4 regions of the Kitasatospora sp. NPDC088779 genome follow, and region 4 is predicted to be linked to each of the others. Evidence: riboswitches for the same ligand, from Rfam matches in the RefSeq annotation. Region 4 holds a riboswitch; each other region holds the start of a gene.
What was found. A riboswitch is a leader RNA that binds a small molecule or an ion and turns the genes downstream of it on or off. The one in region 4 is predicted to bind cobalamin.

Region 1: another riboswitch for cobalamin. It lies ahead of AB0P03_RS11840 (iron ABC transporter permease); the one in region 4 lies ahead of AB0P03_RS05885 (cobalamin biosynthesis protein).
Region 2: another riboswitch for cobalamin. It lies ahead of AB0P03_RS20245 (prenyltransferase/squalene oxidase repeat-containing protein); the one in region 4 lies ahead of AB0P03_RS05885 (cobalamin biosynthesis protein).
Region 3: another riboswitch for cobalamin. It lies ahead of AB0P03_RS11700 (ribonucleoside-diphosphate reductase subunit alpha); the one in region 4 lies ahead of AB0P03_RS05885 (cobalamin biosynthesis protein).

What each region holds. Positions count from the first base shown of each region.
Region 1 is NZ_JBFBHW010000010.1:75,557-80,640, reverse strand. It holds gene AB0P03_RS11860 (amino acid ABC transporter ATP-binding protein) at 1-780, shown strand, start outside; gene AB0P03_RS11855 (CGNR zinc finger domain-containing protein) at 894-1,484, shown strand; gene sodX (nickel-type superoxide dismutase maturation protease) at 1,511-1,951, opposite strand; gene sodN (superoxide dismutase, Ni) at 2,175-2,570, shown strand; cobalamin riboswitch at 2,659-2,797, shown strand; gene AB0P03_RS11840 (iron ABC transporter permease) at 2,887-3,969, shown strand; gene AB0P03_RS11835 (ABC transporter ATP-binding protein) at 3,969-4,733, shown strand; gene AB0P03_RS11830 (ABC transporter substrate-binding protein) at 4,756-5,084, shown strand, end outside.
Region 2 is NZ_JBFBHW010000019.1:136,998-142,081, reverse strand. It holds partial or broken gene AB0P03_RS20250 (hypothetical protein) at 1-47, opposite strand, end outside; gene AB0P03_RS20245 (prenyltransferase/squalene oxidase repeat-containing protein) at 95-3,097, opposite strand; cobalamin riboswitch at 3,202-3,345, opposite strand; cobalamin riboswitch at 3,423-3,499, shown strand; gene AB0P03_RS20240 (hypothetical protein) at 3,711-5,075, shown strand.
Region 3 is NZ_JBFBHW010000010.1:41,476-46,559, forward strand. It holds gene AB0P03_RS11695 (ribonucleotide-diphosphate reductase subunit beta) at 1-350, opposite strand, end outside; gene AB0P03_RS11700 (ribonucleoside-diphosphate reductase subunit alpha) at 371-2,800, opposite strand; cobalamin riboswitch at 2,992-3,135, opposite strand; gene AB0P03_RS11705 (hypothetical protein) at 3,579-4,628, shown strand; gene AB0P03_RS11710 (glycosyl hydrolase) at 4,769-5,084, shown strand, end outside.
Region 4 is NZ_JBFBHW010000005.1:58,111-63,194, reverse strand. It holds gene AB0P03_RS05895 (putative cobaltochelatase) at 1-1,076, opposite strand, end outside; gene AB0P03_RS05890 (cobyric acid synthase) at 1,073-2,611, opposite strand; gene AB0P03_RS05885 (cobalamin biosynthesis protein) at 2,608-3,576, opposite strand; cobalamin riboswitch at 3,684-3,816, opposite strand; gene AB0P03_RS05880 (alpha/beta hydrolase) at 4,085-5,084, shown strand, end outside.

The sequences.
Region 1 (5,084 bases), on a different contig from region 4:
ACCCCGGCCGCCGCCACCGGACAGCCGATGGTGCGCGCCGAGGGCGTCCACAAGTCCTACGGCTCCGTGCACGTGCTCAAGGGCATCGACCTGGAGGTCAAGCAGGGCGAGGTGTTCTGCCTGATCGGCCCCTCCGGCTCCGGCAAGTCGACCTTCCTGCGGTGCATCAACCACCTGGAGAAGATCAACGGCGGACGCCTCTGGGTGGACGGCGAACTGGTCGGCTACCAGCAGAAGGGCGACAAGCTCTACGAGCTCAAGGACCGCGAGGTCGCCGTCAAGCGGCGCGACATCGGCATGGTCTTCCAGCGCTTCAACCTGTTCCCGCACATGACGGCCGTCGAGAACGTCATGGAGGCCCCGGTCCAGGTCAAGGGCGAGAGCAAGGCCGCCGCCCGGGAGCGGGCGATGGTCCTGCTGGAGCGGGTCGGCCTCGCCGACAAGGCGAAGAACTACCCCTCCCAGCTCTCCGGCGGCCAGCAGCAGCGCGTCGCGATCGCCCGCGCGCTGGCCATGAAGCCCAAGCTGATGCTGTTCGACGAGCCCACCTCGGCGCTCGACCCCGAACTGGTCGGCGACGTCCTCGACGTCATGCGCGGCCTCGCCGAGGAGGGCATGACCATGGTGGTCGTCACCCACGAGATGGGCTTCGCCCGCGAGGTCGGCGACGCGCTGGTGTTCATGGACGGCGGCGTGGTGGTCGAGTCCGGCAACCCCCGCGAGGTGCTCACCGACCCCCGGCACGAGCGCACCCGCGCCTTCCTCTCCAAGGTGCTGTAGAACCGTACCGACCGGCGCCCGGCAGGCTGCTCCTGCCGGGCGCCGACGTTTTCCCCACCCAGGTAATAGGCTGGACGCAATCAGCCCGTTACCGACCTTCTGGAAGGACCTCCGTGGAGCTCGCCTCGTACGCCGATCTCGCCGTTCGGCTGGTGAACACCGAGGAGCCCGGGCGCGGCACCGACACGCTGACGTCCGTGGACGCGGTGCGCGGCCTGTTCTCCGACTCCTCACGGGCCGCCGCACAGGCCGACGAGTCCGACCTGCCCCGGCTGCGGGCGGTGCGGACCAGGCTGCGCGGGGTCTTCGAGGCCGCCGCCGAGGGCGACGAGATCCGGGGCGTCGACCTGCTGAACAGCCTGCTGATGGAGTACCCGGTCAGCCCGCTGGTCTCCGGGCACGACTACCTGGACGACGCCGGCCGGCCGCGCTGGCACCTGCACCTGGCCGACAACTCGCCCACCGCCACCGCGCACTTCAGCGCGGTCGCCTGCATGGGCCTGGCCGTCCACCTGACCGAGCTGGGCGCCGACCGGCTCGGCATCTGCCAGGCCGCGCCCTGCCGCAACGCCTACCTGGACACCTCGACCAACCGCTCCCGCCGCTACTGCTCGGACCGCTGCGCGACCCGCGCCAACGTCGCCGCGTACCGGGCCCGCAAGCGCCAGGAGGCCGAGGCCGCGGCACTCGGCGCCGCCGGCTAGGTCCTGTCCGGGCCGGGCCCAGGGGGTCAGAGCTCGTCCGCCCAGACGCCCAGGCGGCGGGCCAGACCCGGCACCCGGGCCAGCCGGGTGCCCAGCAGCAGCCGCTCCAGCCGCCGCCCCGGCGCCAGCCAGGCCGGGCGCGGGCGCAGCCGCAGCAGCACCCGGCCGAGCACCAGCTCGTCCGGGACCGGGCCGTAGCTGCGGCTGTCGCTGTCCACCGGCCGGTTGTCGGACAGCAGCCACCAGCCCCTCGGACGCCGCTCGGCGGCCCGCTTCACCACCAGCAGGTCCTGCTGGAAGGGGTGCCGGAAGAGCACCACCGCGCCGGGCCGGATCGGCGCGCCGTAGCGCACCAGCAACTGGTCGCCCTCGCGCAGGGTCGGGACCATCGACGGGCCCGCCACGTCGACCAGCCCGAACGGCACCGCGCCGCCGCCCCGGCCCCGGCCCCGGGGTTCCGTGCCCATCGGTTCCGCGTCCGCCGGTTCCGTGCTCCGCGCCACGACTCCTCCTCCCGGACCGCCCGGTCCCAGTCTGCCGTACGGACCGTCACCCCGTTCGATCCGTTCGATGTCCGGATTACCCCGGTTCCGGGTCCGCCTTTTGCCCTAGGCCCACCGCCCGATCGCGAAACCCCGGGTGCGGAAGGGTAATCTCGGGCGCGGGAAGACGATCTAAGGAAGGACTCCCATGTTCTCTCGTCTGTTTGCACCGCGCGCCACCGCCCACGCCCACTGTGACCTGCCCTGCGGCGTGTACGACCCGGCGCAGGCCCGGATCGAGGCCGAGTCGGTCAAGGGCACCCAGGAGAAGTACCAGGCCAACGAGGACCCGGCTTTCCGCACCCGCGCCCTGATCATCAAGGAGCAGCGTGCCGAGGCCGTCAAGCACCACATCTCGGTGCTGTGGAGCGACTACTTCAAGGCCCCGCACTTCGAGAAGTACCCGCAGCTGCACCAGCTGATCAACGACACCCTGAAGGCCGCCTCGGCCGCCAAGGCGTCCACCGACCCCGCCACCGGCCAGGCCCTGCTGGACCTGATCGCCGAGGTCGACAAGATCTTCTGGGAGACCAAGCAGGCCTGAGCCTGACGCGTCGCCACCCGACCGCCCCCGTCCGCGAGCCCGGACGGGGGCGGTCGTGCGTTCACGCCCCATCCGAGCCCGGTAAGGGTTGCCTAGCCTGAGTGGCTGTTATGCTGCCAGGGCGTCCGAGGGGGAAGTCCGGTGTGAATCCGGCGCTGACCCGCAACGGTGAGCACGGCCCCGGGGCCGCGCCAGCCCGATCGCCCCCGGCCGCTGAACTCCCGACAACTCGCCGTGGACTGCGAGGGGATGGCGCCCGGGCCCGCGCCCGACCGGTGCCGCCCCCGCGCACCCGCGGCCCGAGGCAAGGCGCACCGTGAGCAGCACCGCAGCCGCGGGCAGTGGCGCAACGAGCCCGCCCGCCCGCCGAATACCCGCCCTCCCGCTCGCCGTCGGCCTGGCCGCCGCCCTGCTGCTCTCGCTGCTCTGCGGCGTGGCGCTGGGCGCCTCCGGGATCGGCCTGCCCCGCGCCATGCGGCTGCTGGCCGCCGGGCTGACGGGCGGACGGCTGGAGGCGGACGAGGCCGCCGCCTACGCGATCGTCTGGGAGATCCGGCTGCCGCGCGCCGTGCTGGCCTCGGTGGTCGGCGCCGGGCTGGCCGCCACCGGGGTCGCCGTCCAGGCCCTGGTGCGCAACGCGCTGGCCGACCCGTTCGTGCTCGGCATCTCCTCCGGCGCGGCCGTCGGCGCCAACGCCGTGCTGCTGCTCGGCGCCTTCGCCTCGCTCGGGGTGTGGGCGATCTCGGCCTCCGCGTTCGGCTCCGCGCTGGTCGCCATGGTGCTGGTCTACCTCGCGGCGCGCACGGCCTACGGGCTCACCCCGCTGCGGCTGGTGCTCACCGGCACCGCGCTCTCCTACGGCTTCTCCGCCGTCACCGCGCTGATGGTCTTCGCGGCCGCCCGAGGCGAGGCCGCCCGGGACGCCATGATGTGGCTGCTCGGCAGCCTCGGCGGCGCCACCTGGGGCTCGGTGCCGATCGCCGCCGCCACCGTGCTGGCCGGCCTGGCGTACCTGGCCTGCGCCGCCGGCCGGCTGGACGCGCTCGCCATGGGCGACGAGACGGCCGCCTCGCTGGGCGTGGACCCGGACCGGCTGCGCCGCGAGCTGTTCGTGGTGACCGCCGCCGTCACCGGCACGGTGGTGGCCGTCAGCGGGGCGATCGGCTTCGTCGGGCTGATGGTGCCGCACCTGGCCCGGATGCTGGTCGGCGCCGGGCACCGCCGGGTGCTGCTGGTCGCGCCGCTCGCCGGGGCGCTGCTGCTGGTCTGGGTGGACATCGTCTCGCGCACCCTGCTGGCGCCCGCCGAACTGCCGGTCGGGGTGGTCACCGCGGTGCTCGGGGTGCCCTGTTTCCTGCTGCTGATGCGCCGTCGCGGCTATTCCTTCGGAGGCCGCTGATGGATCTCGCCCTGGACTCCGTCTCGGTCGAGCTGGCCGGCGCCCGGCTGGTCCACGACGTCGCCCTGGACGCCGCCGCCGGGCAGGTGGTCGGACTGGTCGGGCCCAACGGCAGCGGCAAGTCGACGCTGCTGCGCTGCGTCTACCGGGCGCTGCGGCCGGCCGCCGGGGCCGTCCGGCTGGACGGCGCGGACCTGCACGCGCTGACCGCGCGCGAGGCCGCCCGGCGGGTGGCCGCACTCCCCCAGGAGCACTCCGCCGAGTTCGACTTCACGGTGGCCGAGGTGGTCGCCATGGGCCGGTTGCCGCACCGGCGCGGGCTGGGCGGCCCGGGTGCGGACGACCACGCGCGCTGCACGGAGGCGCTGCGCAAGGTCGGCGCCGAACAGTTGGCCGGGCGGGGCTTCCTGAGCCTGTCCGGCGGCGAGAAGCAGCGGGTGCTGATCGCCCGCGCGCTGGTCCAGGAGCCCCGGCTGCTGGTGCTGGACGAGCCCACCAACCACCTGGACATCGGCCACCAGTTGGACGTGCTGGCGCTGGTCCGGGAGGCCGGCCCGACGGTGCTCACCGCGCTGCACGACCTCAACCTGGCGGCCGGCCACTGCGACCTGCTGTACGTGCTGCGGGCCGGCCGGATCGTCGCCTCGGGGCCGCCCGCCGAGGTGCTCCGACCCGCCCTGCTGGCCGAGGTGTTCGGCGTCCGGGCCACCCCCGTCCGGCACCCGGTGACCGGCGCCGTCCAACTGCTCTTCGACCGGATCTGACCCACCCCCCGAAGGAACCCCCGTGCGCACCAAGGCCGTTGCCATCACCGCCCTGCTCACCCTCGGGCTCACCGCCTGCGGCGCCGAGATCGCCCCGAGCGGCGACGCCACCGCCGCCTCCGCCCACTACCCGGTGACCGTGGAGAACTGCGGCACCAAGCTCACCTTCCCGCAGAAGCCCGCCCGGACGGTGACCAACGACGTCGGCATCACCGAGCTGATGCTCGCCCTCGGCCTGGCCGACCGGATGGCCGGCTACGTGATGCCCGACGACAAGGGCCGGGTCGACCAGGTCGCCTGGAAGGACGGCTACCAGCAGACCGTGTGGCTCTCCAAGAAGGAGATCACCAA
Region 2 (5,084 bases), on a different contig from region 4:
GGGGCGGTGCCCACGGCGACGCCACCGAACGCGAGGGCGAAGGTCAGGGCCGCCGCCCCGGACAGCCGGCCGAGCCGACCGCCGAGTCCCCGGCTCACCGGTGACGCCCCGGGGCGGTCGCGGTGCGGCGCCGGGCGACGAGGACGGCCGCCGCGCCGAGCGCGGTCAGCACGCCCGCACCCGCCGTCAGCGTCAGGGCCTGGGTTCCGGTCCCGGCCAGGCTGCCGGAACCGGTCTGCGCCGCCACGCCACCGGCGGGGGCGACGGCGCCACCGCCATCGCCTCCGGCCGGAGCGTCGATGCCGCCGGTCGACCAGGTGGCCGAACCGTCGCCGGTCGAGGGAGCGGCGGTGTCCGAGGGCCCAGCCGTGCCGGGAGAGCCCGTCGGGCTCGGCGTACCTGTGGGCGTGTTCGTGGATGTGTTCGTGGATGTGTTCGTGGGCGTGCCGGTCGGGGTGTTGGTCGGCGTGCCCGTCGGCGTACCCGTGGGCGTGCCCGTCGGCGTCGCCGTCCCGGTGGAAGTCGGCGTCGGCGTCGGCGTTCCCCCGAGGTCCCGGAACAGCGTGCCGAAGGAGATCCCGGTGGCACCGCCGAGCACCTGCGTGGACGCGCGGACGTCCGAGCCCGGCTGCCCGGCGGAGGCGACGTTGAACCCGCCGTCGCCGTTCTGCTGGCCCGCCAGGAAGTCGCGCGCCTTGGCGATCTGCGCGCCGTACGAGGCCTGACGCAGCGTCATGCCCTGGATGGCGAGCGCGGCCGAGTTGGTCGAGTCGCCGGCCGCTCCCGGGAAGCCGCCGTCGGGCAGCTGCCGCGCGGCGAGCCAGCCGAGGCCCTGGTCGACGGCCCGCGCGGCTTCGTCGCCCGGCACGAGGGCGAGGGCCATGACGGCCATCGCCGTGCTGTCCACGTCGGAGTCACCGGTGGCGGGGATCAGGCTCGGCCACGATCCGTCCTGGTGCTGGAGGCCCTTCAGGTAGGCGATCGCGGGAGCCGCGTTCGTCGAGTCCCCGGCCCGGAGCTGGGCCATGATGCCGAGCGCCTGGGAGAACACCGAGGTCGCGTAGGTGTAGTTGCCGGGCGCCGCGCAGCCGGTGCTCTGGTCGGCCTTGGTGCACACGAGGGCGGCCAGGGCGGCGATCAGGTCGTGGCCGCCGAAGGCGCGCGGGTTGCGGCCGACCGCCTCGGCGAGCAGCGCCTCCTTTCCGATCGAGCCGCCGCCTGCGTACTCGGTGCCGATGCCGGTCCAGTCGTTGACGGTACGCTCGCTGGCGTCCTTGCCCGGCTGGTCCAGGAAGTCGACGATCCTGCGCAGCGCGGCGTCGTCGGTGCCGGTGGCCGCGAGGGCGTAGGCGCCGTCGATGGTGAGGCCGAAGTCGGCGAAGGCCGGGAAGCCCTCGTAGTAGCGGCCGTTGATCAGGCGGGACGGGTCGGTGAGGTAGGCGCTGCCCTTGGCGGCGTCGGGGGCTCTCCCGGCAGGCGGCGTGGTCGCGGGCGAGGTCGGCGGCGTGCTGGCGGGTGTCGTCGGCGGGGTGGTGGCGTCCGGGTTGTGTCGGACGCTGGTGAGGTCGGTGCCGGTCAGGGCCAGGATCGCCTGCTCGGTGGCCGCCGGGTCCGGGTCGGTGGTCGACGCGTCGGGGCCGAAGCCGCCGTCCGTGCCCTGCCGGGCGGCGAGCCAGGCCGTGGCGGCGGCCCGGCGGGTGTCCTGTCCGGTGGCCTTGAACGCCTGGGCCGCGCTCGCGGTGCTGATGGTGTCGCCGGGGGCGCCGAGGTACGGGAGGAGGGATCCGTCGGCCTGCTGTCCGGTCGCGAGCTGGTCCGAAGCCTTCCTCGCGGCCGTCTCGTACCCGGGCGCCGTACGCAGGGCGAGGACCGCGAGGCCGGTGGTGAGCGGGTCGGACTCGCAGTGGTCGCCGGCGACGATCATCGACCCGGCCACCCCGCCGTCGGCGCACTGGAGCTCCGTGAAGCGGGCGAGCGCCGGGGCGGGTGGCGTGACGCCGGCGCGCTGGAGGGCGATGACGCCGAGGGACTGGACCCAGGGCGAGGCTGCGCCGAGGAAGTCCCCGGCGGCGGTGCACTTGCCGTTCTCCCCCGCCGCCGTGCAGACGTGGCCGGTGAGCGCGGCGATCAGGTCCCGGCCGCCGAAGGCCCGGGGATCGCCACCGGTGCTCTCGGCGACGAGGGCCAGCAGTGCGGCGGCCCTCGCATCGGGCCGGCCGGCCGGTCCGTCGGGGTGGAGGAAGGCGTCGGTGTGAGCGGAGAGGAAGGCGACCGTCCTGCGCAGCGCCGGGTCCTGCGTGCCGGCGGCGGCGAGGGCGATGGCGGTGAGGGCGGTCCGGGGGTAGTCCGGCCCCTCGACGGCCCAGTTCTCCATGTGGTCGCCGCCGACGAGTTGGCGGGCCAGCCAGGCCGCGGCGGCCGCCGGGTCACCGGCGGCGGACGGCCCGGTCGGAGTCGGGGTCGAGGTCGGAGTCGGGGTCAGGGTCGCCGAGGGCGACGGCGAGGCGGACGGCGAAGCCGGCGAACCACCGCTCTTCGCCCGGACGGAGTCCGGCGTGAAGCCCGGTGCCCCGCTGGTGCCGCCGATGTCGGTGCCGCCGTACACCCAGGCCTCGACCTCGCCGGGCTTGGGCTTCTGCGTCCCGGCGCCGAACCGGCTGTAGGACCAGGCCTGTTGGCCGGGTTCGGCGATCCAGTACGACCAGTACGCGGTGGCCTGCGGGGTGTTGACGCAGGGTTCCTCGGCCGGCGTCGGGTACTGGGTGCCGCTGTTGAAGGTCCCGGTTCCGAGTCGGCAGATGAAGGCGGGTCCGTCGTGCTCGGTTCCGGCGGTGGTGAAGCCGGCGGCGTGCAGCAGGTTCATCCCGGTCGTGGGGCGGGCGTCGCAGCCCCGGAGGACACCGCCGCCCCAGTGGGTGAAGTCGACGGCGACGATCGCGCCCGTCGTCGCCGTGCACTGCTCGATCGGGTCGGCGGCCGCAGTGCCGGGGCGCCCGAACAGGACGCTTCCGCAGGCGGCGACCGCGACAGCACCGGCGACCACCAAGGAGGCGAGGTCCCGGTTCCTGTGACGTGTGCGACTGCTGCTGACCCTCACGACGACTCCCTGGTCGGTCGACGCAGGGCGCAACGGCGCAGCCCACGGTCTCCTGGGCAGGGACCGTCCGGACCGCGTCGTAGTCCGCGACGACGCAAGTGCTCTGTGAACAGGGCCCCCGGTCCAGGCATTCCGGCTCACCCACCACAGGTGGGTCCACGGTTGCGGGTCAGCGCCGGAGTTGGACCGGCTTCCCCTGAATGCCGAGGGCAAAAAATCGGTTCATCAGACCACGACGGCCGAACGGGAGTCAACGGTCCGTCACGTCGATCACATCACCTCGTCGGCCGGTGCGCCGTGCGGTAGCGTCCGCGGTGGCCGAGCGGGGGAACCCGGTGCGAATCCGGGGCTGACGCGCAGCGGTGTGGGGTGGCGATCGTGCTGCCCCGAGCCCGGATGCCCGCCCGGCCACGCACCATGGCGAAAGCCGGCCCACGCGATCCGGGCGGCGACCGCTCCGGCCGTCGCGCGCCCTCGAACGGACGCCGGAACTCCGGGGCAGGGTCGGCGCCCGCCACCCCAAGGAGCCTGTCCCGTGTCCCTCCTCGCCCCCTCGCGGACCACCCCCTCGCGGACCACCCCTGCCCGCGCCGCCTCCGCCGTCACCGTCGCCCTGACGGCCGGCGCGCTCCTGCTCTCCGCCGTCCCCGCCCACGCGACGGCCAGCCCGACCCAGATAGCCACCTCGAAGAGCACCGGCGTCACCTACCTGAAGTCGCTCCAGGCCGCCGACGGCAGCTACGTCACCGGCGGCGGGCTCTCCAACGAGTGGGCGTTCAGCGCACTCGCGGCCGCCGGCACGGCCGCCGCGGACGTCACCCCCGGCGGCGACCCCACCAAGAACGCCCGCCTGGTCTACCGCGGCCAGCTCGCCGCCCCCGGCTGGCCGAGCGCCTCGCCGGTCGTCACGGACTACGAGCGCGGCATCCTCAACGCCTACGCCGCCGGCATCGACCCCGCCCGGGTCGGCCCGGGTCGCAACCTCGTCGCCGACCTCGCCGCCTACTGGCAGACCGCCGAACCCGGCTACTACGGCCCGTCCGCCAACTTCAACGGCACCGTCTTCGGCCTCCTCGCCCTCGCGGGCGCCAAAACCCAGGCCGGCAGCCCTCGCGTCCCGCAGCCGCTGCTCGACGCCTCCGTCACGGCGGTGCGCGCCAACCAGCACAACGATGGCGGCTGGAACTTCAGCAAGGCCGCGGGCGACCCGAACGCCCTCGCCCAGGGCAGCGACATCGACATGACCGGCGCCGCCATGGCCTCGCTCTGCACCGGGGGCGTCGCCGCCACCGACCCGGCGATCGCCGCCGCCAAGAACTTCCTCAAGGGCAAGCTCACCGCCTCCGGCGCCTTCAACGCCATGTTCGGCGTCAACACCGACTCCAACGGCTGGGCCGTCTCCGGCCTCAACGCCTGCGGCATCAACCCCCAGGGCGCCGACTTCACCAGCGGCACCGGCAAGAGCCCCGTCGACTTCCTGATCGCCCAGCAGTTCAAGCCCGGCGGCGGCTTCAAGTACCTGCCCACCGACACCACCCCCTCCCCCTACGCCTCCGTCGACGGCCTGCGCGCCGTCGCCGGCGCCGGCTTCACCGCCACCCCGCCGACCCCGACCACCACCGGCGAGCCCGCCTGGGCCGCCGCCACCGCCTTCGTCCCCGGCACCGCCGCCAAGCTCGCGCTGGTCATCGACGACGGCACCGGCGCGCTCAAGGTCTGCGCCGCCACCCTCACCCCGACCGGCACCACCGCGACCCTCGGCAACGTCCTCGACGCGGCCGCCGGCGCCGCCCCGAGCGGCTGCGTCACCTCGGTCGCCCCGTCCACCGGCGGCGACACCGTCACCGCGATCAACGGCACGGCCAACAGCGGCTCCTCCACCTGGCAGGTCAGCCTGGACGGCACCACCGCCACCGGCGCCACCCGGGCCACCACCGTCCACCTCGGCGACACCGTCTCGCTCCGCTACGGCAACTGATCCGGAGAC
Region 3 (5,084 bases), on a different contig from region 4:
TCGGGGTCGGGCAGGTAGGTGTCGAGCAGCGTCAGGTAGAACTGGACGTGCACGGCCTCCTCGAACAGCTGGCGCGACAGGTACAGCCGCGCCTCCGGGGAGTTGATGTGCTTGTAGAGGCTCAGCACCACGTTGTTGGAGACGATCGAGTCCCCGGTGGCGAAGAAGGCGACCAGGCGGCCGATGAGGTGGCGCTCGCCCTCGCTGAGCTTGGCCAGGTCGGCGACGTCGGAGTGCAGGTCCACCTCCTCGACGGTCCAGGTGTTCTTGATCGCGTCCCGGTACCGGTCGTAGAACGACGGGTAGCGCATCGGGCGCAGGGTCAGCTCGAAGCCGGGGTCGAGCAGCATCTTCTCGCGGTCGGGGGTGCTCACTGGCAGGCCTCGCAGGACTCGGGGTTCTCCAGGGAGCAGGCCAGCGCGGCCTCCTCCTCCGGGGTGAGGGTCGGGGTGTTCACGGGCACGGGCGCGGACGAGGACGCGGGCGCGGGCACGGCGGCGCGGGCGGTACCGGAGGCGGCCTGGGCGATCCGGGTCGCCGGGCGCGAGCGCAGGTAGTAGGTGGTCTTGAGACCGACCTTCCACGCGTAGGCGTACATCGAGCTGAGCTTGCCGATGGTCGGCGCCGCCATGAACAGGTTCAGCGACTGGCTCTGGTCGAGGTACGGCATGCGGGCCGCGGCCAGGTCGATCAGCGCGCGCTGGGGCAGCTCCCAGGCGGTGCGGTACAGCGAGCGGACCTCGGCGGGCAGCCAGCCCAGCTCCTGGACGGAGCCGTTGGCCTCGCGCAGGGCGTCGCGGGTCTGCTGGTCCCAGACGCCGAGCTCCTTGAGCTCGCGCACCAGGTACGGGTTGACCTGGAGGAACTCGCCGGACAGCGTCTCGCGCTTGAACAGGTTGGAGACCTGCGGCTCGATGCACTCGTAGACGCCGGCGATGGACGCGATGGTCGCGGTCGGCGCGATGGCCAGCAGCAGCGAGTTGCGCAGGCCGGTCTCGGCGATGCGGGCGCGCAGCGCGGTCCAGCGGTCGGCCCACTGCGGGGCGGCCGTCGGGAAGTGGTCGATGTGCAGCTCGCCGCGGGCGGCGCGGGTCTCGCCGTAGGCCTCGTGGCGGCCCAGCTGCTCGGCCAGGTCGGCGGAGCGCTCGTACGCGGTGAGCATGATGCGCTCGGCGATGAGGGTGGACAGTCGCGCGGCCTCGGCGGAGTCGAAGTCGATCCGCAGCTTGAAGAAGACGTCCTGGAGGCCCATCACGCCGAGGCCGACCGGGCGCCAGCGGGAGTTGGAGGTGCCGGCCTCGGTGGTCGGGTAGAAGTTGATGTCCACCACGCGGTCGAGGAACGTCACGGCGGTGCGGACGGTGGCGTCGAGGCGCTCCCAGTCCATGGCGCCGAGCAGGTCGTCGACGGAGGCCCCCGGGGCGACGTGGGCGCCGAGGTTGACCGAGCCGAGGTTGCAGACGGCGGTCTCGGAGTCGTCCGTGACCTCCAGGATCTCGGTGCACAGGTTCGAGGAGTGCACCGTGCGGCCGGGCAGCGCGGTCTGGTTGGCGGCGCGGTTGGAGGCGTCCTTGAAGGTCATCCAGCCGTTGCCGGTCTGCGCCAGGGTGCGCATCATCCGGGCGTACAGGGTCTGCGCGGGGATGGTGCGCACGGCCTTGCCGGCCAGCTCGGCCTTGCGGTAGGCCTCGTCGAAGTCGGAGCCCCACAGGTCGACGAGCTCGGGCACGTCGGCGGGGGAGAACAGCGACCAGTCCTCGTTGGCGTTGACCCGGCGCATGAACTCGTCCGGGATCCAGTGCGCCAGGTTGAGGTTGTGGGTGCGCCGCGCCTCCTCGCCGGTGTTGTCGCGGAGCTCCAGGAACTCCTCGATGTCGGCGTGCCAGGTCTCCAGGTAGACGCAGGCCGCGCCCTTGCGGCGGCCGCCCTGGTTGACGGCGGCGACCGAGGAGTCGAGGGTGCGCAGGAACGGGACGATGCCGTTGGACTTGCCGTTGGTGCCGCGGATCAGGCTGCCGCGCGAGCGGATGCGCGAGTAGGACAGGCCGATGCCGCCGGCGTGCTTGGACAGCCGGGCGATCTGCGCGTAGCGGTTGTAGATCGAGTCCAGGTTGTCCAGCGGGGAGTCGAGCAGGTAGCAGCTCGACATCTGCGGGTGCCGGGTGCCGGAGTTGAACAGGGTCGGCGAGGAGGTCAGGTACTCCAGCCGGCTCATCAGGCCGTACAGCTCGGCGACCTCGCGCACCGACTGCTCGCTGTCGCCGACCGCCAGGCCGCAGGCGACGCGGAGCAGGAAGTGCTGCGGGGTCTCGATGACCTTGCGGGTGATCGGGTGGCGCAGCAGGTAGCGGGACTGCACGGTGCGCAGGCCGAAGTACTCGAAGCGGTCGTCGCCGTGCGCGTCGATCAGCGCGTCCAGGGCGGCGGCGTGCTTGGTGACGAAGGCGGCGGTGGTGTCGCCGATCAGGCCCTCGGCGTGGCCGACGGCGATCGAGGCGGCGAAGGAGCGCGAGCCCTGGCTGTTCGCCTCGTCGACGATCTCCAGGGCGAGCAGCCGGGCGGCCAGCTTCGAGTACTGGGGGTCCTCGGCGATCATCGACGCGGCGGCGTCCACGGCCAGCCCGCGCAGCTCGGCGAAGTCCGAGCCGGCGTGGCGGCCGCGCAGCGCGGCGGCGGCGACATGGCCGGGGTCCACCTGGGGGAGATCGACGCTGCGGTCGGTGAGCAGCCGAAGGAGCGCGCCGCCGGGGTCGGAGACCGTCGGGTCGGTGGGGGCGGGGCCGGTGCCCTGGGCGGGCAGGGTGGCTGAGGCAGCGGTGGTCAAGGCGCTCTCTCCTGGCGGCGATCGGCGGCGGTGATCGGGGGGTACCGGGCCGTTCGGGGCAGGGGAGCACGGCACGTACGCAGGAAGCGTCGCGCGACAGTGGCGTCCCCGGCCCGCCCGCGAGGCCCGGAAGGTAGTTCTCGTGCTGGCGCGGCCTCTGCGGGAGGGCCCGTGCGCACACCGTCGGCAGGTACTCGGACTCGCGGGGCGGCTACTGGTAGCCGCCCGCTCACCGCTGCGGGGCAGTCCCGGATTCGCACCGGGTTCCCCTGCATCGACAGCAGGATTGAGCATACATCTAGTGGTGTCTCTCTGATGCGACCCCACATGTAGTACGGCGCGGTGTGTCGGAGCGATAACCGGTGGTGCCGGGAGGGGGCGGGTCGTGGCCTTGGGGCGCCTCGGATCCGGGCTTCCGGCGCCCTGATTCCGGGCTCCCGGCGCCCTGATTCCGGGCCCCGGCGTCCTGGTTTCGATACGGAACGGTCACCGGGCGGACCGGTTGCCGCGGGCATGCCCTACGATCTGGGCGCATGAGCGAGCGAAGCGCCGAGGGGCGCGTTTCGCGAAGCGATCATCGAGCGAAGCGAGGGGGCGCGTGAGCGACGGAACTGGCGCACCCGGGCAGGGTCCGCAGGGAACGCCTCCCCCCGGGCCGGGGGACGCGCACGGTCAGCAGCCGCCGGTGGTGCCCGGTCCGGTGTTGCCGCCGAGCGGGGGCTTCGGGCCGCCGCCGGCCTCGTACGGGCCTCCGGTGCCGCCCGCGCAGCCGGTGGCGCAGCCCGGTCCGCCGGGGCAGCCTCCGCTGCCGCAGCCGGGACCGCCAGGGCAGCAGCTGCCGCCGCAGTGGCAGCCGAACCCCCAGCCGCATCCCCAGCCGAACCCCCAGGCGCATCACCAGGCACACCCCCAGCTGCATCCGCAGTCGTACCCGCAGCCCCAGGCGCCGCAGCGCGCCGAGCCGAACTGGGAGGCGCTGGCGGACCGCAACGCGGCGGACGGCAAGCGCCGCCGCCGACTGCGGGCCCTCGGCGTGGCGGTCGCGGTCGTCCTGGTCGGCGGCCTGATCGCGGGCGGGGCGGTGCTGCTGACGAAGGGCGGCGGCGACAAGCCGGTCGCCGGGCCGATCGCCTCGGCCTCCAACCGGCCGTCCTCCGCCGCATCGGGTGCCGCCCGGAGTGCCGCGCCGAGTGCCGCCGCAACCCCGGGCGGGAACCCGTCCGGCACCCCGGGCGGAGCGCCGGACGACCCGTCGAAGCCGATCTGGGAGGCCGCCACCGACCCGGCGCCGCAGGACGCGGGGGCACTGTTCTCCGCGCTCCAGGTGACGGTCAACGGTGCCACCTGGAACCGGACCTTCGTCTCGCTGGACTCGCCCTGCTGGGACGGGAACTCGACGACCGGCGGGCTCGGCAAGGTCCTCGGTGACCAGGGCTGCCAGAAGGTGCTCCGGGCGACCTACGTCTCCGGCGACAGCGCGGTGACCGTCGGCGTCGCGGTCTTCGACCACAAGATCCAGGCCGAGACTTCGATGAAGAGCTACACCGGCCACCTCAAGGGCGCCGTCGCGCCGGGCGCGCCGGCCTTCTGCGCCACTCCGGGCTGCACCAACACGCACAACACCCTGGGCCGGTACGCCTACTTCACGGTCGAGGGCTCGGCGAAGGGCGGCGACACCGCCGACGCCACCGCCACCGCGGCGGCCGTCGGCTTCGGCGAGCACGTGAAGGGCCAGCTGCTCCAGCGCGCCAAGGCCGCGTCCGCGGCCGCGCCGGGTGCGCCGGGGGCCGCCGCGGCCGGCTGATCCGCCGTGGCACCCCGGCCCCGGCGGGTTCGCTCGCCGGTGCCGGGGGAGTGTGGCAGGCTCTCGGGGCAGTCATTCGCACGAGTGTTCCGGTTGTGTCCGCCTGGGCCGGTGCCGGCGAGCAACCGGAGGAGCGGTCCGTGGCCCTGCCCAGAGCCCTGCGCGGCAGGCCCGCCGTCCTGGCCGCGGCCGGGGTCGTGGTCGCCGCGGGCGCCGTGGCGCTGTTGCAGCGTGACGGCCGGGCCGACGGCGAACGGCCCGCCCGCGTCCCGGTGACGGTCGGCCTCCCCGGCCGCACCCTGCCGCCGGAGGTCGGCCGGGACCTGCTCGCCCGGGATCCGCAGGCCTCGCCGAACGCCCGGGCCGTCCAGCAGCTGCTCGCCGACCTGGAGGACCGGGCCCGCACCGGGCAGAGCGGCGGGACGGTGATCGGCCAGCACGTCGAGGCGCACAACG
Region 4 (5,084 bases):
TCCTCGGGCTCCGACGACTCCTCGGGCTCCGAGGGCTCCGACGACTCCGAGGGCTCCTGCGGCTGCGCGTGCTCCTCCAGCGTCCGGTCGAGCTGTTCCTCGTCCAGCCCCGGCGCGTCGAAGGGGTTGCGGCGGCGCCGGTGCGGCAGCGCCAGCTGGGCGGCCTTGCGGACGTCCTCCTCCAGCACCTCGGTCCGCCCGTCCCAGGCGGCGAGCGCGACGGCGGTGCGGGCCATCACGATGTCGGCGCGCAGCCCGTCCACCTCGAACGCGGCGCACACGGCGGTGATCTGGCGCAGTGCGACATCCGTCAGCTCCACCTCGGGCAGCAACTCCCGTGCGGCGGTGATGCGTTCGGCGAGCGCCTGCTCGTCCGCGGCGAACCGCGCGGCGAAGCCGGCCGGGTCGGCGTCGTAGCCGAGCCGGCGGCGGACCACCTCGGCGCGCTCGGCCGGGTCCCGGGTGGCGGCGATCTCGACGGTCAGGCCGAACCGGTCGAGCAGCTGCGGCCGGAGCTCGCCCTCCTCCGGGTTCATCGTGCCGACCAGCAGGAAGCGGGCGGCGTGCCGCACCGACACGCCCTCGCGCTCGACGTACGAGCGGCCCATCGCGGCGGCGTCCAGCAGCAGGTCCACGACGTGGTCCTGGAGCAGGTTCACCTCGTCGATGTAGAGCACGCCGCGGTGCGCCTTGGCGAGCAGCCCCGGCTCGTACGCCTTGACGCCCTCGGCGAGCGCCCGTTCCAGGTCGAGCGAGCCGACGATCCGGTCCTCGGCCACGCCGACCGGCAACTCGACCAGCTGGGCGGGGCGTTCGGACGCCGAAGGGCGGTCGTGCGGCCCGTCCGGGCACTGCGGGTCCGGAGCGGCCGGGTCGCAGGCGAACCGGCAGCCGTCGACGGCCGCGAGGGTCGGCAACAGGCCGGCCAGCGCGCGCACCATGGTCGACTTCGCGGTGCCCTTCTCGCCGCGCACCAGCACGCCGCCCACGGCCGGCGAGACCGCGTTGAGCAGCAGTCCGAGCCGCAGGTCGGGCATGCCGACGATCGCGGTGAACGGATAGCGGACGTCACTCATGCATACTCCCCAGGTGCCCCGGGCGCCAGGAACGGCAGCGATCCGGCCGCCGGCACCCCGCCCTCGATCAGCTTCCACAGCGCGTCGGTGTCCGCGTGTTCCTCGATCAGGTCGCCCAGCCGGTCCAGCCGGGCCTCGCGCGCCTCGGCGAACGAGGTGTCCGGCGCCGGCACGAACGCCCGGCCCGCCAACGCGGCGACCTCGCGCAGGAGTTCACGGCGGAAGCCGTCGTTCTCCAGCGCGCCGTGCCAGGTGGTGCCCCACACCGGGCCGACCCGGCAGCCGTCCAGGCCGTGCCCGTCGTCATCGGAGAAGAACGGCTCGCCCCCCTCCACGGCCACCACTCCGTGGTGGATCTCGTACCCCTCGACCCGCTGCCCGTACGCCGTGCCGGCCGGCCGCGCCAGCACCTTCTCGGCGCCGAACCGCACGTGCGTCGGCAGCAGGCCCAGGCCCTCGACCGAGCCGGCCCCGGACTCCACCTCGTCCTCGATCCCGCGCGCCAGCATCTGGTAGCCGCCGCACACCCCGAGGACCGGCAGCCCGGCCGCCGCCCGCGCCTTCAGCGCCGGCTCCAGGCCGCGTTCGCGCAGCCAGGCCAGGTCGGCCACGGTGGCCCGGGTGCCGGGCAGCACCACCAGGTCGGCGTCGGCCAGTTCCTCCGGCCGGGTCACCCAGCGCACCAGCACACCGGGCTCCTGCGCCAGCGCGTCCAGGTCGGTGAAGTTCGACAGCCGGGGGAAGCGCACCACGGCCACCCGCAGCACGTCCGCCCCGAGCGGGCCGCGGCCGTCCACCCGGTCCACCACCGTGGACAGGTCCAGCGAGTCCTCGGCGTCCAGCCACAGGCCCGGCAGCATCGGCAGGGTGCCCAGCACCGGACGGCCGGTCAGCCCGTGCAGCATGTCCAGGCCGGGCGCCAGCAGCCGCGCGTCGCCGCGGAACTTGTTGACGAACCAGCCCGCCACGTGCCGCTGGTCCTCCGCCGACAGCAGTGCCAGCGTCCCGTACATCGCCGCGAAGACGCCGCCGCGGTCGATGTCCCCGACCACCACCACCGGCAGCCCGGCGGCCGTCGCCAGGCCCATGTTGGCGATGTCCCGGTCCCGCAGGTTGATCTCGGCGGGCGAACCGGCGCCCTCGCAGACCACCACCTCGTAGCGGCGGCGCATATCCGCCAGGCACTCCAGCGACCGTTCCAGCAGGACGGGCTTGCGTTCGCGGTAGTCCAGCGCGCCCACCTCGGCGACCGGCCGGCCCAGCAGCACCACCTGGCTGCGGCCGTCCGCCCCCGGCTTCAGCAGCACCGGGTTCATCGCCGCCTCCGGCTCCACCCGGGCCGCCTGCGCCTGCATCGCCTGCGCCCGGCCGATCTCGGCGCCGTCGGCGGTGACGAAGGAGTTCAGCGACATGTTCTGCGCCTTGAACGGCGCGACCCGCACCCCCTGCCGGGCCAGCCAGCGGCAGATGCCCGCGGTCACCACACTCTTGCCCGCGTCCGAGGTCGTCCCCGCGACCAGCAGTGCGTTGCTCATGCCCTTCCCCTCCACCGTGTCGTCAGCAAGCGCAGCGCGACGTGCCCCGCGACCGTCGTACCCAGGGCCAGCGCGCCCACCCGCCGGGAGAGCACGCAGGCCCGCTCGATGTCGTCCGCCGTCACCGGCCGCAACTCCGCGCCCAGCACCGGCCGGTGTTCCACCCGCTCCCCGTACTGGAGGGTCCCGCCCAGCCGGACGCCCACCGCGCCCGCGAAGGCCGCCTCCGCCTGGCCCGCGTTCGGGCTCGGGTGCGCCGAACCGTCCCGCCGCCAGACCCGCCAGGCCGTTTTCGGCTGCGGCGCGGCGGCCACCGTGAGCAGAGCCGTCAGCCGGGCGCCCGGCCAGCCCGCCACGTCGTCCAGCCGGGCCGAGGCCCAGCCGAACCGGGCGTACCGCGGCGAGCGGTGGCCGACCATCGCGTCCAGCGTGTTCACCGCGCGGAACGCCAGCAGCCCCGGGGTGCCCGCCAGCGTGCCCCAGACCAGCGCGTTCACCACGGCGTCCGCCGTGTTCTCGGCCACCGACTCGACCACCGCGCGGGCGATCTGAGGCCCGTCCAGCGCGCTCGGGTCCCGCCCGCACAGGTGCGGCAGCCGCTCCCGCGCGGCCGCCAGGTCGCCCGTGGCCAGCGACCGGCCGATGGTGCGCGCCTCCCGGGTCAGCGAGGTGCCGCCCAGCACCGTCCAGGTCGCGGCGGCCGCCAGCGCGGCCCGGCCCAGCGGACGCCGGCCCACCGTACGGTCCAGGGCCACCGCGCCGGCCGCGACCGCGCCGACGCACAGCGCCGTGTACCCGGCGCCGGCCACCCGGTCGTCCTGCCACACCCGCCGCTCCAGCCGGGTCGCCGCACCGCCGAAGACGGCCACCGGGTGGCCGCGCCGGGGGTCGGCGAAGCGGGCGTCCGCGGCGAAGCCCGCGGCGGCGCCGAGCGCGAACGCGGCGGCGCGGGTCAGCGGGCGCACGGCGGGTTCGGCGGAAGGCCGCGTGGGGTCCGGCGGGGCGGGGCAGCCTGCATCGCGTGCGTGTCCTCACTCAGGGTCCGCGCCCTGGATCGACGTACCGGGGGCGAGAGTCTCCTGGCTTCCGGGTCGGACACACCCCCGGGCCTTCCAGCGGCTTCTGACGGTCCGCCGTGGCAATGTTCCGAGCGTGCTCCCCGGTGACAGTGGCGGGACCGCGCCGGACTCGCACCGGCTTCCTCTGCATGCCTCCGTTTGGCCCCAGGATCCCATCACGCGGCCGAACCGGGAGTCAACCGAGGTCACGGAGGGGTTGGTCACACCTCGGAGCCCCGTCGCCACCTCCGATCCGCCCGCCCCGCCCCGCCCTGCCTGACGCCCGCCCAGCCCGAGGCCCCGCCGTGCCCCGGACGGCCCAGCCCGGTGGCCGCCCGCGCGGCCCCCCGGTGAACTGGTGCCCGGACACCGCCCGGACACCGTCCGGTCCAAGACCAGCAGAGCGGGGAGCGATATGCGTTGGGGAACCGCGGCCGTCGTGGCGGCCGCCGTCGTCGGCGCCGGGGCCGCCGGGGCCGCCGTCCTGGTGATCGGCCGCCGGGCCTCCGAACGGCTGGTCCACCCGGCGAGCGCCGCCCGGGAGTCCGGCCCCGTCCTGGTGCGGAGCCTCGCCGCGGGCCGGATCACCTTCAACCGCCGCCCCGAGAGCCTTCGCCCCGGCCGCTGGGCCGTGGAATGGGACGACCACGGCCACGCCGTCGTCGAGGAGGTCCTGCACAGCGACGAGAACGGCGTCACCCGCCGCCTCGTCCGCGCGGACCGGGGCACCCTCACCCCCGGCACCGAGGTCCGCTTCACCCCCCGCGTCCACCTCGGCGACCCCACCGAGGCGCTCGGCCTCCCCTTCACCGACACCGCCGCCGACGGCGAACTCGGCGCCCTCCCCGCCTGGCGCCTCGCCGGCAAACGCGGCACCTGGGTGATCCTCGTCCACGGCCCCGGCGCCGACCGGCAGCAGACCCTCCCGGTCCTCCCCGTCCTCGACCGCCTCGCCCTGCCCGCCCTCGCCGTCACCTACCGCGGCGACCAGGGCGCCCCGGCCTCGCCGGACGGGCTCGGCCACTTCGGCGAGACCGAGTGGCGCGACGTCGAGTCGGCGGTACGGCTCGCCCTCGACAGCGGCGCCGGCCGGGTCATCCTGTACGGCTGGTCCCTCGGCGCCACCATGGCCCTCCAGACGGCCTCCCGCTCCGCCTGGGCCCATGCCATCAGCGGCCTCGTCCTGGACTCGCCGGTCCTCGACCTGCCCGCCACCGCCCGCCGCGGCGCCGCCCGGGCCGGCTACACCGGCGCCGCCGCCGAGCTCGGCGCCCTCGCCGCCGAGGGCCGCACCGGCGTCGACCTCGCCGACTTCGGCCGCATCGCCGAGGGCGCCGACCTGCGCGTCCCCACCCTCCTCCTGCACAGCCCCGACGACCAGGTCGCCCCCTTCCGCGCCGCCGAGCGCCTCGCCG